3 regions of the Pseudomonas veronii genome follow, and region 3 is predicted to be linked to each of the others. Evidence: riboswitches for the same ligand, from Rfam matches in the RefSeq annotation. Region 3 holds a riboswitch; each other region holds the start of a gene.

Region 1 (4,274 bases), 270 kb from region 3:
GTCTGCACGAAATCGTCCATATGCCCAGGCTGAGGGTCCTTGCCCAGCAGCTTGTCATCGAACGCGGTGCCCGGCGCTTTCATCGAGCGCAACGCAGTGCCTTTGATTTTCTTGGTAAACAACCCTTTGCCGATCAACCAATCCGCATCTTGCGCCGTTTGCTGCAGCGCGTACTGCTTGATCAGTGAGCCGAACACGTCGGACAGCGACTCGTTCAACGCACCGGATTGATTGAAATACATCAGCTTGGCCTCATCCTCGGTCACACCGTGGGCCAACTCATGGCCAATGACATCAAGGGCTATCGTGAACCGGTTGAATAGTTGCTGATCGCCATTACCAAACACCATCTGGCTCGAGTTCCAGAATGCATTGTTGTAGTTCTGGCCAAAATGAACGGTCGCGTCCAGCGCCATACCGGCGTCGTCTATGGAGTTGCGGTCGAAGACCTGATCGAAAAAATCGAATGTGGCGCCCAACCCATCGTAGGCCTCGTCCACCGCCACATCACCACTGACGGGTTGCCCTTCGCCACGGATCAACTTGCCCGGCAGGCTATCGGCGCCCTCGGCGCTGTAGATCGAACGCCGTTTTTCGGCGCCCATGGGCAGGGCCATGTGGGCGGCCCCTTTGGCGGGTACGGCAACCATGCGCAACGAACGGAACGTGCTGTCTTTGGCGCGTGTGCGTAACGCGACTTCCCGTTGCGCTTTATCGCCGTTGCGGGCGATCTGGTCGAGCATGTATGGCGGGATCAGGCAGAAAATCGGGTTGCGATGCTGGCGAACACACATTGGCTGGCTCCATTTTGGCGTGGGGTGAACGTCCGGGTAACCGTTCAAGAATAGTCCTGCCGTGGCGGCTTGGGCCAAATTGTCATGAAGCTATGCTGCAGTAGTGTTAATCCGAGGACTGCGAGGAACTTACAATGCCCCCACGCGCCACCAAAATCGACCTTTCGCACCGCCCCCGGCTCGCCGACCTGCGCCCGTTGCTCGCGGCTGGCCCCAGCCTCATGGAGGCCAGGGCGGCGACTGCGCGTGTCACCGCGGCCAAGGACCTGCAGGACCGGCGCGGCTACGCTGAAGCGTTTCTCGACCGCTTCGTGGTGCCATGGCCCACGGTGGATGAAGCCCTGCTGGCTGACGTACAGCCGCTGCGCCTGGACTACACGCATTTCTCAGTGACCATGTCGCGCTCGAGGCGACTGGCACTCTACGTGGGCGCCAATATCGATGGCGCACAGCATGTGGATATCATCCGCAGCAACGACGCCTGGGCCTACGACGGCCGCCTGCCCATCAGCGCACAGGTGGGTGATGCGCTCTACACCGACAATGGCCTGGACCGCGGTCATCTGGTGCGCCGACAGGACCCCAACTGGGGTGACGCGGCCAACATCGCCAATGCCGACACCTTCCACTTCACCAACTGCTCACCGCAGATGAGCGGGTTCAACCAGAAGACCTGGCTGGAACTCGAGGACTACATTCTCGATAACACACAACGCTGGAAAGCCCGGGCCACGGTGTTTACCGGCCCGGTGTTGGCGGACGACGACCGCGTCTACCGGGGCGTTAAAATCCCCAAAGCGTTCTGGAAAGTGGTCGCCTACCTCAGCGACGACGGCAAGCCCTGCGCCAGCGCCTACATGATCGACCAAAACCGCGAGCTGGGTCAGCTCGACCTCATGTTCGGCCAGCTCAGAACCTACCAGCGCAGCGTGATTCAGATCGAACGCTTGACCGGTATCCGCTTCGCCAACCTGGCCGACTACGATGGTTTCAGCAATGAAGAGCGCGCCACGGGGACGCGAATTGAAGCGCTGATCCAGGGCCCTGAAGATATTCGTCTGTAACCGGACGACCTAAGGCTATATCGCCCCGCCGTGATCGACTACCATACCGCGCCGGTTCCCAAACGGGACTAATAGGGAATCCGAAGCGCGGTACACCGCGCCAATCGGAACTGCCCCCGCAACTGTAGATGCCGAGCCCGCTCCCCCACTGCCACTGGACCCCGTCCGGGAAGGCCGGAGCGTGGCGACGACGCATCAGTCAGGAGACCTGCCGGCCCAGCAAAATCACTAACCGGCGGGGTGTCCGGGAAGGACATCCTTGCCTGCCTCACCCGCAGCGGTCGAGGGCGTGTTTCCGAACCGTACACCCCCTGTTCCAGGTACGGCTCCAAGGAGATTGCCCAATGCTGCCACGCGTTACCGCCCTGCTCACCGGCCTGGGCCTGTGTGCCCTGGCCCAAGCGGCCCCCACTCAGTACCCGCTGACGGTGGAGAACTGCGGCAGCAGCCTGACCTTCGCGCAAGCGCCCGCCCGCGCCGTGACCATCGGCCAGGCTGCCACCGAAATGCTCTATGCCCTCGGCGTGGGCGATAGAGTGGTCGGCACGTCGCTGTGGTTCAACAACGTGCTGCCACAGTTCAAGGCGCTGAACGACGGCATCGAACGCCTGGCCAATAACGAACCGAGCTTCGAGTCGGTGATCGCCAAGCGCCCGCAACTGGTGGCGGCCGAGCTGGAATGGGTGGTCGGCCCGCAAGGCGTGGTGGGCACCCGCGAGCAGTTTCATGAGTTGAAGATCCCCACCTACCTGCTGCCCTCCGACTGCGAAGCCAAGAACAACCGGGTGGGCGCCGACGGCACGCGGCTGGAGCCGTTCCGCATCGACACGATCTACAAGGGCATCCGCCAGTTGGCGGAGATTTTCGACGTGCAGGATCGCGGCCAGCAACTCAACGATGAACTCAAGGCGCGCCTGGCCAAGTCCGTCGCCACCGTGCAAGCCAAGGGGCTCAAGCAGGCCAGCGCGCTGGTGTGGTTTTCCAGCGCCGAGATGGCCAGCGATCCCTATGTGGCCGGTCACAAGGGTGTCCCCGAGTTCATGCTGCAAACGCTCGGCCTGCGCAACGTGGTGCAGTCTGATGAGGAATGGCCCGCCGTCGGCTGGGAAACCATCGCCAAGGCCAACCCCACCGTGCTGGTGATCGCCCGCATGGACCGCCGCCGCTACCCGGCCGACGATCATGCACAGAAGCTCGCCTTCCTGCGCAGCGACCCGGTGACGCGCAACATGGACGCGGTGAAACACAACCGCATCATCATCCTCGACGCCATGGCCCTGCAGGCCAGCGTGCGGACCTTCGAGGGTCTTGAACAACTGGCTGCGGCCATCGACGGCTACGACCTGCCGAAATGATACGAACCCTACTCGCCCTGGTATTGCTACTGATCGCCGTGCTCGCCGGCGTGGCCATCGGCGAAACCGCCATCGCACCGCAGGTGGTGTTGCAGGTACTCGCCAACAAACTGTGGGCGGCCGGCTACGTGCTGGACCCGATCGATGAAGGCGTGGTGTGGAACTACCGCCTGACCCGCGCCCTGGTCGCCGCCGCATGCGGGGCCGGGCTGGCCACCTGCGGGGTGATTTTGCAGTCGTTGTTGCGCAACCCCCTGGCCGATCCTTACCTGCTGGGCATCAGCGCCGGCGCTTCGACCGGCGCAGTCCTGGTGGTGCTGATGGGCGTCGGCGGCGGCTTGGTTTCGCTGTCGGTCGGTGCGTTCGGCGGAGCGATGGCGGCGTTTGCGCTGGTGGTATTGCTCGCACGGGCCAGCGGTTCGTCCAGCGGCACCGGGCAGATCATCCTCGCAGGCATTGCCGGCTCGCAGCTGTTCAATGCGCTCACCGCGTTCCTGATCACCAAGTCGGCCAGCTCCGAACAGGCGCGCGGCATTCTGTTCTGGCTGCTGGGCAACCTCAGCGGCGTGCGTTGGCCGTCGGTGTGGCTGGCGGTGCCGGTGGCGGTCGCCGGGTTGGCGGTGTGCCTGTGGCATCGTCGGGCGCTGGATGCGTTCACCTTTGGGCGCGACTCGGCGGCCTCCCTCGGCATCCCGGTGCGCCGCGTGCAATGGGTGCTGGTGGGCTGCGCGGCGCTGGTCACGGCGGTGATGGTATCGATTGTCGGCTCCATCGGTTTTGTCGGGCTGGTGATTCCCCATGCCGCGCGCCTGCTGCTCGGCACCGGGCACTCGCGCCTGTTGCCGGCCAGCGCATTGGGCGGCGCGCTGTTTTTGATTGCAGCGGATGTACTGTCGCGCACCTTGATCAAGGGCCAGGTGATTCCGGTCGGCGTGGTCACTGCGCTGGTCGGCGCGCCGGTGTTTGCACTGATTCTGATCGGCCGGAGAAACCCTCGATGAGTGCGCCGGTATTGAGCTGCAGCGGGCTGGGCTTCAAGGTGCGGGAAGCCGAGTTGCTGC
Region 2 (4,274 bases), 1.0 Mb from region 3:
ACCACGGCAATCGGGCAATCCGCGCCATAGTGCGGCAGCAGTTCGGCGACGATCTTCTCCAGGTGATTGACCCCCAGATGAATCGCCATGGTCGTGCCGTGGCGGGCCAGGCTGTCGAAGTCTTCACCGGCGGGCATGCGGGTTTTATCGGCGTAGCGGGTGAGAATCACGCTCTGGGCGATGTCCGGCAGGGTCAGTTCAGTCTCCAGCAGCGCCGCGCAGGCGGCCACGGCGGTGACGCCGGGAATGATCTGGAACGCAATGCCCAACTCGCGCAACAGGCGGATCTGTTCGCCAATTGCGCCGTACAGGCTTGGATCGCCGGAGTGGACTCGCGCCACATCCTGGCCCTTGGCATCGGCGGCCTTGATCAGCTCGATGATCTGTTCCAGGTGCAGTTCGGCGCTGTTGACCACCTGTTCGGCCTGATGCCCCTCCAGTACCGCCGCCGGCACCAGCGACCCTGCATAGATGATCACCGGGCAACTGCGGATCAGCCGCTGGCCTTTGACGGTGATCAATTCCGGGTCGCCGGGGCCGGCGCCGATGAAGTAGACGGTCATGGAGAAATCCTGTGAAAAAACGCGCGAGCATGAGGAACGCTCATGATCGGAAGCGGCGATTATCGCGGTTTCAGTCGACGCAGGCCAATGCCAAGGTGGCCCGGGCGGATTTTTTGCGCGGGACCAACAGGCGCGCAGGGGCGCCGCCGAGTTGTTCGGCCAGGGCCAGGGCGGCGCTTTCGGCGATGCCGTAACAACCGGTATGGGCAAAGGCGACGGCGGACCTGTGGCTCAGACGGTCGTCATACATCGCCAGGTGCGCCGCGCTGAAGCAGTGCAGCGGCAGGTTCAGCCATTGGGCCAGGGCCAGCAAGCCCGGTTCATCCTGCTTGCGATCAAGGCTGGCCAGGGCGGTGATGCGATGGCGCTCGATACCGCCCTCGGCGAGGGCGGCGTTCAGCAGGTCCAGCAGGGCTTGAAACTCGCAGCCGCGCTGGCAGCCCAGGCCGACCACGAGGGTCATGCGGTGTATCGATCGTCGCGGTTGCGGCGAAACAACCAGGCGCTGATCAGCCCCAACGCCAACCAGAACGCGATGTTGGTCAGTTGCGAGGCGATCTTGAACTGTGCTTCCAGAGCCTCAGGGGCCAGCATCGAATGCACTTCAGGTTGCGGAGCGCCAATCACATGAGGCACCACGAGGATTGCCGCGCCCAGCGCTTTGAGCAGCCAGTTGCCACCGAATACCAGCAGCGCGATACCGGCCGCGGTTGAGGCCGCCGTGCCGATCCACCAGATCTGCCGTTGTGCCAGGTCGGCGGCGGCAGTGCCCGGCAATTCCGGCGGCAGGCCCAGGGTTGGCGCCAGGACGAAGGTCGCGTAACCGGCCAGGCCCCACAGCAGGCCTTGAGCCGTGCGAGTCGGCGCGCGCAGGGTGTAGAGCCCGGCGAGCATCAAGGCGAAACCGACCGCCACCACCAGATTGCCGCCGGTGGTCGACAGCACGCGCTGCCAGCCGTCTTCCGGCTCCCAGGCTTCGGCGTCATGGGCGTGTGCAGCGGTGCCGGCGGCGTGCTCGTGTACCACTTGCGTCGCGGCCGGGGCTTTTTCAAAGGTTTCCGCCTGCATGATTAGCGGGGCGACCCAGAAACTTTGCAGCAAGGTCAACAACAGGGCGGCCAGCAGCCCACTGAAACCTGCGGTTTGCGCAATACGCTTGATCATGTCGGCAGGTCTCAATGGCACGGGAACGCGGCGCTGTGGCGGGTATCGTGGGCGGCGTTGTGTACCGCTTCGATATGCGAGAACCCGGCGAAATACACCAGGCACGCGCCGAGGATCGACGCGCCGATGGCGGCGCCCAGACGTTGGCTCAGGGTGGCGGTGCTGCTGGTGCTAGACGAGGTGCTGCTGATGATCGACATGGCGCGTCCCTTCAGGGGTTCAGGGTGACACGAGCGCATGCAAAACCCGCGAGCCAGGCACGCAGGGTTCAAACAGCGCCCGCCCACCGCGGGTTTGTTAGATGATTTTTTTCGGGCCGGTCTCCGGGCTTGCGAGGGGGCTCTTGAACTGAGTCCTGAAAGCATCGCCTTCCCATGCACAACGCACAGTGGCCGTGACGCTTCGCTCGCTTACCGTTGCGGGGGCAGCACCGGACTGGTCATATCGCTATGACGCACCGGTTTCCCGTTTCACCCTGTGAAGGGCACCCGAAACAAGGTGTGTAGGAAAGCATGCAGGGCGACGGTAGTCAAATTGACTGAGCCCCTGTAGCCTTGCACCCTCGAGGTTCTTCGGCCCAGGCCGAAGCTAAGAAGGGAACGCGGTTCAAGCCGCGGCTGCCCCCGCAACTGTGAAGGGTTTATCTGACTGCCACGCCACTGCCATCAAGGCGGGAAGGCGCAGCCAGCGCCGGTCGCAAGACCCGCAAGCCCCAAGCCAGGAGACCTGCCTCGCAACCGATTTTTCAATTCAACCGGGCGGGGTGATCCGGTGACGAAATCTGCTGCTGCGCGTCGCGCAGGGCCTATCGTCCCGTATGCCCGCCCCCAAGGGCATCCGATGAAAACACTGGCCAAACTCCCCGTCACCATCGTTACCGGCTTTCTCGGCTCGGGCAAAACCACCTTGCTGCGCCATATGCTCGATAACGCCCAGGGCCGTCGCATCGCGGTGATCGTCAACGAATTCGGCGAGCTGGGCATCGACGGTGAAATCCTCAAACAGTGCTCCATCGGCTGCACCGAGGAAGAAGCCAACGGCCGCGTGTATGAACTGGCCAACGGCTGCCTGTGCTGCACCGTGCAGGAAGAGTTCTTCCCGGTGATGCGCGAACTGGTTGCCCGTCGCGGCGACCTTGACCATATCCTCATCGAAACCTCCGGCCTGGCCCTGCCAAAACCCTTGGTCCAGGCGTTCCAGTGGCCGGAAATCCGCAACGCCTGCACGGTCGATGCGGTGATCACCGTGGTCGACAGCCCCGCCGTGGCGGCCGGCACCTTCGCCGCCTTCCCGGATCAGGTCGACGCCCAGCGCAAACTCGACCCGAACCTGGACCACGAATCACCGTTGCATGAACTGTTCGCCGACCAACTGGCCAGCGCCGACCTGGTGATCCTCAACAAGTGCGACCTGATCAGCCCCGACGACCTGGCCCGCGTGCGCCTGGAAGTCGCCGAAGAGTTGCCGCCGGCGGTGAAGATCATCGAAGCCAGCAGCGGTCGGGTGCCGCTGGACGTCTTGATCGGCCTGGGCGCCGGCTCTGAAGAGCACATCGACGGTCGCCACAGCCATCACGATCATCATCACGAAGGTGAAGACGATCATGATCATGATCACGATGCGTTCGACTCCATTTCCATCGACTTGCCCCAGTCCGACGAAGCCCTGCTGCTCGACGCCCTGAGCCAATTGGTGGTGCAGCACGGCATCCTGCGCGTCAAAGGCTTCGCGGCGATCCCGAACAAGCCGATGCGCCTGCTGATCCAGGGCGTGGGCACGCGCTTCGACAAACACTTCGACCGCGCCTGGAGCGCCGACGAAGCGCGCATCACGCGCCTGGTGCTGATCGGCCAGGACCTCGACGCGGCGGGCCTCGAAGCGCAATTGCGCGCCGCCCTCAGCGTTTAACCCGTGCACCTGCTCAGGACCCAGCCCGGCGGTTTCGTCGCGGACGACAACATTGCCGACCTTGGGCAAACCCCCGCCGAGCTGGTGATCCTGTGCAGCGGCGACTCCAGCCTGGCGCTGCTGGCCGAAGCGGCCCAGCAGTTGCCCGAGGATTACCCGAGCCTGCGCCTGGCCAACCCGATGCAGGTGCAGAACCATGCATCGGTGGACCTGTACGTCGATGAAGTGCTGCGCCACGCCAAGGTCATCCTGATTTCCCTGCACGGCGGCATCGGCTATTGGCGTTACGGCGTCGAGCGTCTGGTGGCGTTGGCCGAGCGCGGGGTCACGCTGATCCTGGTGCCGGGGGATGACCGCCCCGACCCGGAACTCAGCGGCCTCAGCACCGTGGATGCCGCAGCGCGTGACCGCCTGTGGCAGTTCCTGCGCCAGGGCGGCCTGGGTAATGCGCTGGATTTTTATCGCTGCCTGGCCAGCGCCTACCTGGGCCGCGACTATGCCTGGGCCGAGCCGCAAACCCTGGCGCGCAGCGCGATTTATCACCCGCGTAAGGCCAATGCGTGCCTCAACGACTGGCAGTTGGATTGGAATCCTGAGTGCCCGGTGGCGGCGGTGCTGTTCTACCGCTCCCATCTGCAA
Region 3 (4,274 bases):
CTGGCAGAACGCCTACCTGAGCGCCAAGCGCGTGTTGCCGGCTGAGCACTTGGCCCGCAACCCCTAAGCCAAACCAGGATCCAAATGTGGGAGGGAGCTTGCTCCCGATGAGGGCGTGTCAGTCCATGCATTCAGTGACTGACCCACCGCTATCGTGGGCAAGACGAATCGTCGCACCGCCCCTCCCACATTTGTAATAGTTACTTAGCCGCAGAAACCCGCCACACCTTATTCCCCACATCGTCCGCCACCAGCAAGTCGCCCTGCTTGTCGATGACCACGCCAACCGGTCGTCCCATGGCTTGTTCTTCGCTGTTGAGGAACCCGGTCAGCACGTCCACTGGCGGCCCCTTCGGCTTGCCGCCCTCGAACGGTACGAAGATCACCTTGTAGCCGCTGTGCGGCTTGCGGTTCCACGAGCCGTGCTGGCCGATAAACGCACCGTTGATAAAGGGCGCTGGGAGTTTGCTGCCCTCGGCGAAGGTCAGGCCCAGCGAGGCGGTGTGTGGGCCTACGGCGTAGTCCGGCGCAATGGCTTTGGCCACCAGGTCCGGGTTCTGCGGTGTGACGCGTACATCCACATGCTGCCCGTAATAGCTGAAGGGCCAGCCATAAAAGGCGCCATCCTGGACCGAGGTGATGTAGTCCGGCACCAGGTCGCTGCCGATCTCGTCGCGCTCGTTCACTGCCGTCCACAGCTTGCCGCTCTGCGGTTCCCAGGCCATGCCGTTCGGGTTGCGCAGGCCGGAGGCGAAGATACGGTGCTGGCCGCTGGCGCGGTCGACTTCCCAGATCGCCGCGCGGCCTTGTTCCGCTTCCAGGCCGTTCTCGGCGACGTTGCTGTTGGAACCGACGCTCACATACAACTTGCTGCCGTCCTTGCTGGCCACCACGTTTTTCGTCCAGTGATGGTTGATGCTGCCCGCTGGCAGGTCGATGACCTTGCTGCCGGCGGCCTTGATCGCGGTTTCGCCGGTCTGATAGGGAAAGCGCAACAGCTTGTCCGAATCGGCCACGTACAGGTCATTGCCCACCAGCGTCATGCCGAAGGGCGAGTTGAGGTTTTCCAGGAACACGGTGCGGGTCTCCGCGACCCCGTCATGGTCGGCATCGCGCAGCAGGGTGATGCGGTTCGGGCTCGGCACACCGGCGCCGGCGCGGCCCATGACTGTCTGCATCACCCAACCCCGCACGCCTTTGGCGTCGTCCGGCTTGGGCGGCGCGTTGGTTTCCGCCACCAGCACATCGCCATTGGGCAGTACATACAGCCAGCGCGGGTGGTCCAGGCCTTCGGCGAACGCCACCACCTGGGTGCCGGCGGCGGCCGTGGGCTGGGTGCCCGCCGGCCAGCCGATGGCCGGGGCGATGTTCACAGTGGGGATCAGGGTCTTGTTCGGCTCCGGCAGCTGCGGTGAAGGCCCGGTGCCATCGGACACCTTCAGGGTCGAGCTTTCCCCGCAGGCGGCGAGGGTGCCCGCGAGCATGATCAGTAAGGCGAGTCTTGTTTTATGCATGGTTTTCTCCTGGATGCCTGTAAGGGTAGAGGCGCCCGATGCGGCGATGGTTCAAGTGCAAGGCCAGCTTTAATTGACGCTCCACCCCCAACCCACTAACCTTCGCCGCTTGTTCCAGGTGCTCTGTGACCCACGGGTCGACTGAGTGAAACAGGGAAGCCGGTGAGTGAGCGCACTTGTACACAGTGCTGCCGCGATTCCGGCGCTGCCCCCGCAACGGTAAATGAGTCAAGACGGTGCTGTTTGCCACTGTATCGCCCGCGATATGGGAAGGCGCGCCGTCGGCGTGCGCTCTAGCGCGCCACTCATGAGCCCGGAGACCGGCCTGGATCATCCAACAGCATCACGGTGGGCGATGCTTGGCTGTCTGTTGTTGTTTTTTCCTGCCCGCCGTTTTTTGTCCAGCCCCAACGGAGAGCTGCCATGACCGATTCCCCCGAGCGCGACGAACGCCATCTGGCGCGCATGCTGCGCAAAAAAGCCGTGATCGATGAACGCATCGCCAATTCCCCGAACGAATGCGGCTTGCTGTTGGTGCTGACCGGCAACGGCAAAGGCAAGAGTAGCTCGGCGTTTGGCATGCTGGCCCGCGCCATGGGCCACGGCATACAGTGCGGCGTGGTGCAGTTCATCAAGGGGCGCAACAGCACCGGCGAAGAACTGTTCTTCCGCCGTTTCCCCGAGCAAGTGCGTTTCCATGTAATGGGCGAGGGCTTTACCTGGGAAACCCAGGACCGCCAGCGCGACATCGCGGCCGCCGAGGCCGCCTGGGCGGTGTCCCGCCAATTGCTGCAAGACCCGAGCATCGGCCTGGTGGTGCTGGATGAGCTGAACATCGCGCTCAAGCACGGCTACCTCGACCTCGATCAAGTCCTCAGCGACCTGCAGGCCCGCCCGCCGATGCAGCACGTGGTGGTCACCGGCCGTGGCGCCAAGCCTGAACTGATCGAAATGGGCGACACCGTCACCGACATGGGCATGCTCAAGCATGCGTTCCAGGCCGGTATCAAGGCACAGAAAGGCGTCGAACTTTGAATCAGCCCCGCCATTGCCCGGCTGTCTTGATCGCCGCACCGGCGTCCGGCCAGGGCAAAACCACGGTCACCGCCGCGCTGGCGCGCTTGCACCGCAACCTGGGGCGCAAGGTGCGTGTGTTCAAATGCGGCCCGGACTTCCTCGACCCAATGATCCACGAGCGCGCCAGCGGTGCGCCGGTGTATCAATTGGACATGTGGATGGTGGGTGAGCAGGAAAGTCGCCGCCTACTGTGGGAAGCAGCGGGGGAGGCGGACCTGATCCTGATCGAAGGCGTGATGGGGCTGTTCGACGGCACACCTTCCAGCGCCGACCTGGCGCGGCACTTCGGTGTGCCGGTGCTCGGCGTGATCGATGGCACGGCCATGGCGCAGACCTTCGGCGCCCTGGCCCTCGGCCTGGCACGCTATCAGCCGGACTTGCCGTTCGCCGGCGTGCTGGCCAACCGCGTCGGCACCCTGCGCCATGCGCAATTGCTCGAAGGCAGCCTCACCGAAGGCCTGCGCTGGTATGGCGCGTTGTCCCGCGAGACTGCTATCGAATTACCCAGTCGCCACCTGGGCCTGGTGCAAGCCAGCGAACTGAATGACCTCGACCTGCGCCTGGACGCCGCCGCCCAAGCGTTGGGCAGCAGTTGCGAGGTTGCGTTGCCGCCGCCGGTCACCTTTGCCGCACCGCCGGTAACCCGCGCCGAACCGTTGCTGGCTGGCGTGCGGATCGCCGTCGCGCGTGACGAAGCCTTCGCCTTCACTTACGGTGCCAGCCTCGATCTGCTGCGGGCGATGGGCGCCGAGTTGAGCTTCTTCTCGCCGATCCATGATCGCCAATTGCCAGACGCCGACAGCCTCTATCTGCCCGGTGGTTACCCGGAATTGCATCACCAGGCGCTGTCGGAAAACACCGCGATGCTGGAGGCGATCCGTGCCCATCACGCTGCCGGCAAACCGCTGCTCGCCGAGTGTGGCGGCATGCTCTATCTACTGGACTCGCTCACCGATGTCGACGGCCTCCGCGCCGGACTGGTCGGCCTGCTGCAGGGCGCTGCGGTGATGCAAAAGAAGCTCGCGGCGCTGGCTCTGCAAAGCGTCGAATTGCCCGAGGGCGTGTTGCGTGGGCACACCTATCACCACTCGCTGACCAGCACCGACTGGGTGCCCATTGCCCGTGGCGTGAGCCCCAATGGCGGGCGCGGGGCCGAGGCGGTGTATCGACAGGGGCGGCTGACCGCTTCCTACGTTCACTTCTACTTCCCCTCCAACCCCCGGGCCGTGGCCGCTCTGTTTGCGCCCGAGCGAGTCGCACCGCACGCTGCGCCACAGCACGAATCCACGGTGGAAGCGGGCTTGCCCGCGATAGGCTCATGACCGACAACGCTTTCCCCCAGGCCGAGCGCGACGCCGTCTACCGTGCCATCGCCGAACGCCGTGACATGCGTCACTTCAGCGGCGGTGACGTGGCTCCCGAACTGCTGCAGCGCTTGCTCCAGGCCGCACACCAGGCGCCGAGCGTCGGCTTGATGCAGCCGTGGCGTTTTATCCGCATCAGCGACCGCCCATTGCGTGGGCGGATTCAACAGTTGGTGGAGGAAGAACGCATACGCACCGCCGAGGCCTTGGGCGAGCGTTCCGATACGTTCATGAAGCTCAAGGTCGAAGGCATCCACGACTGCGCCGAAGTGCTGGTGGCGGCGCTGATGGATGAGCGCGAGCGACATATCTTCGGCCG

The links. Region 3 has a riboswitch for cobalamin ahead of cobO (cob(I)yrinic acid a,c-diamide adenosyltransferase). Riboswitches for the same ligand answer to the same signal wherever they lie in the genome.
Region 1: another riboswitch for cobalamin. It lies ahead of PverR02_RS21780 (ABC transporter substrate-binding protein); the one in region 3 lies ahead of cobO (cob(I)yrinic acid a,c-diamide adenosyltransferase).
Region 2: another riboswitch for cobalamin. It lies ahead of cobW (cobalamin biosynthesis protein CobW); the one in region 3 lies ahead of cobO (cob(I)yrinic acid a,c-diamide adenosyltransferase).

What each region holds. Positions count from the first base shown of each region.
Region 1 is NZ_CP018420.1:4,778,210-4,782,483, forward strand. It holds gene PverR02_RS21770 (M4 family metallopeptidase) at 1-794, opposite strand, end outside; gene PverR02_RS21775 (DNA/RNA non-specific endonuclease) at 929-1,858, shown strand; cobalamin riboswitch at 1,894-2,088, shown strand; gene PverR02_RS21780 (ABC transporter substrate-binding protein) at 2,203-3,213, shown strand; gene PverR02_RS21785 (FecCD family ABC transporter permease) at 3,210-4,214, shown strand; gene PverR02_RS21790 (ABC transporter ATP-binding protein) at 4,211-4,274, shown strand, end outside.
Region 2 is NZ_CP018420.1:3,997,098-4,001,371, reverse strand. It holds gene cobM (precorrin-4 C(11)-methyltransferase) at 1-563, opposite strand, end outside; gene PverR02_RS18080 (cobalamin biosynthesis protein) at 634-1,026, opposite strand; gene PverR02_RS18075 (CbtA family protein) at 1,023-1,727, opposite strand; gene PverR02_RS18070 (CbtB domain-containing protein) at 1,739-1,927, opposite strand; cobalamin riboswitch at 2,025-2,234, opposite strand; cobalamin riboswitch at 2,276-2,475, shown strand; gene cobW (cobalamin biosynthesis protein CobW) at 2,568-3,635, shown strand; gene cobN (cobaltochelatase subunit CobN) at 3,639-4,274, shown strand, end outside.
Region 3 is NZ_CP018420.1:5,045,689-5,049,962, reverse strand. It holds gene PverR02_RS22990 (C40 family peptidase) at 1-67, shown strand, start outside; gene PverR02_RS22985 (PQQ-dependent sugar dehydrogenase) at 201-1,514, opposite strand; cobalamin riboswitch at 1,614-1,857, shown strand; gene cobO (cob(I)yrinic acid a,c-diamide adenosyltransferase) at 1,938-2,549, shown strand; gene PverR02_RS22975 (cobyrinate a,c-diamide synthase) at 2,546-3,913, shown strand; gene bluB (5,6-dimethylbenzimidazole synthase) at 3,910-4,274, shown strand, end outside.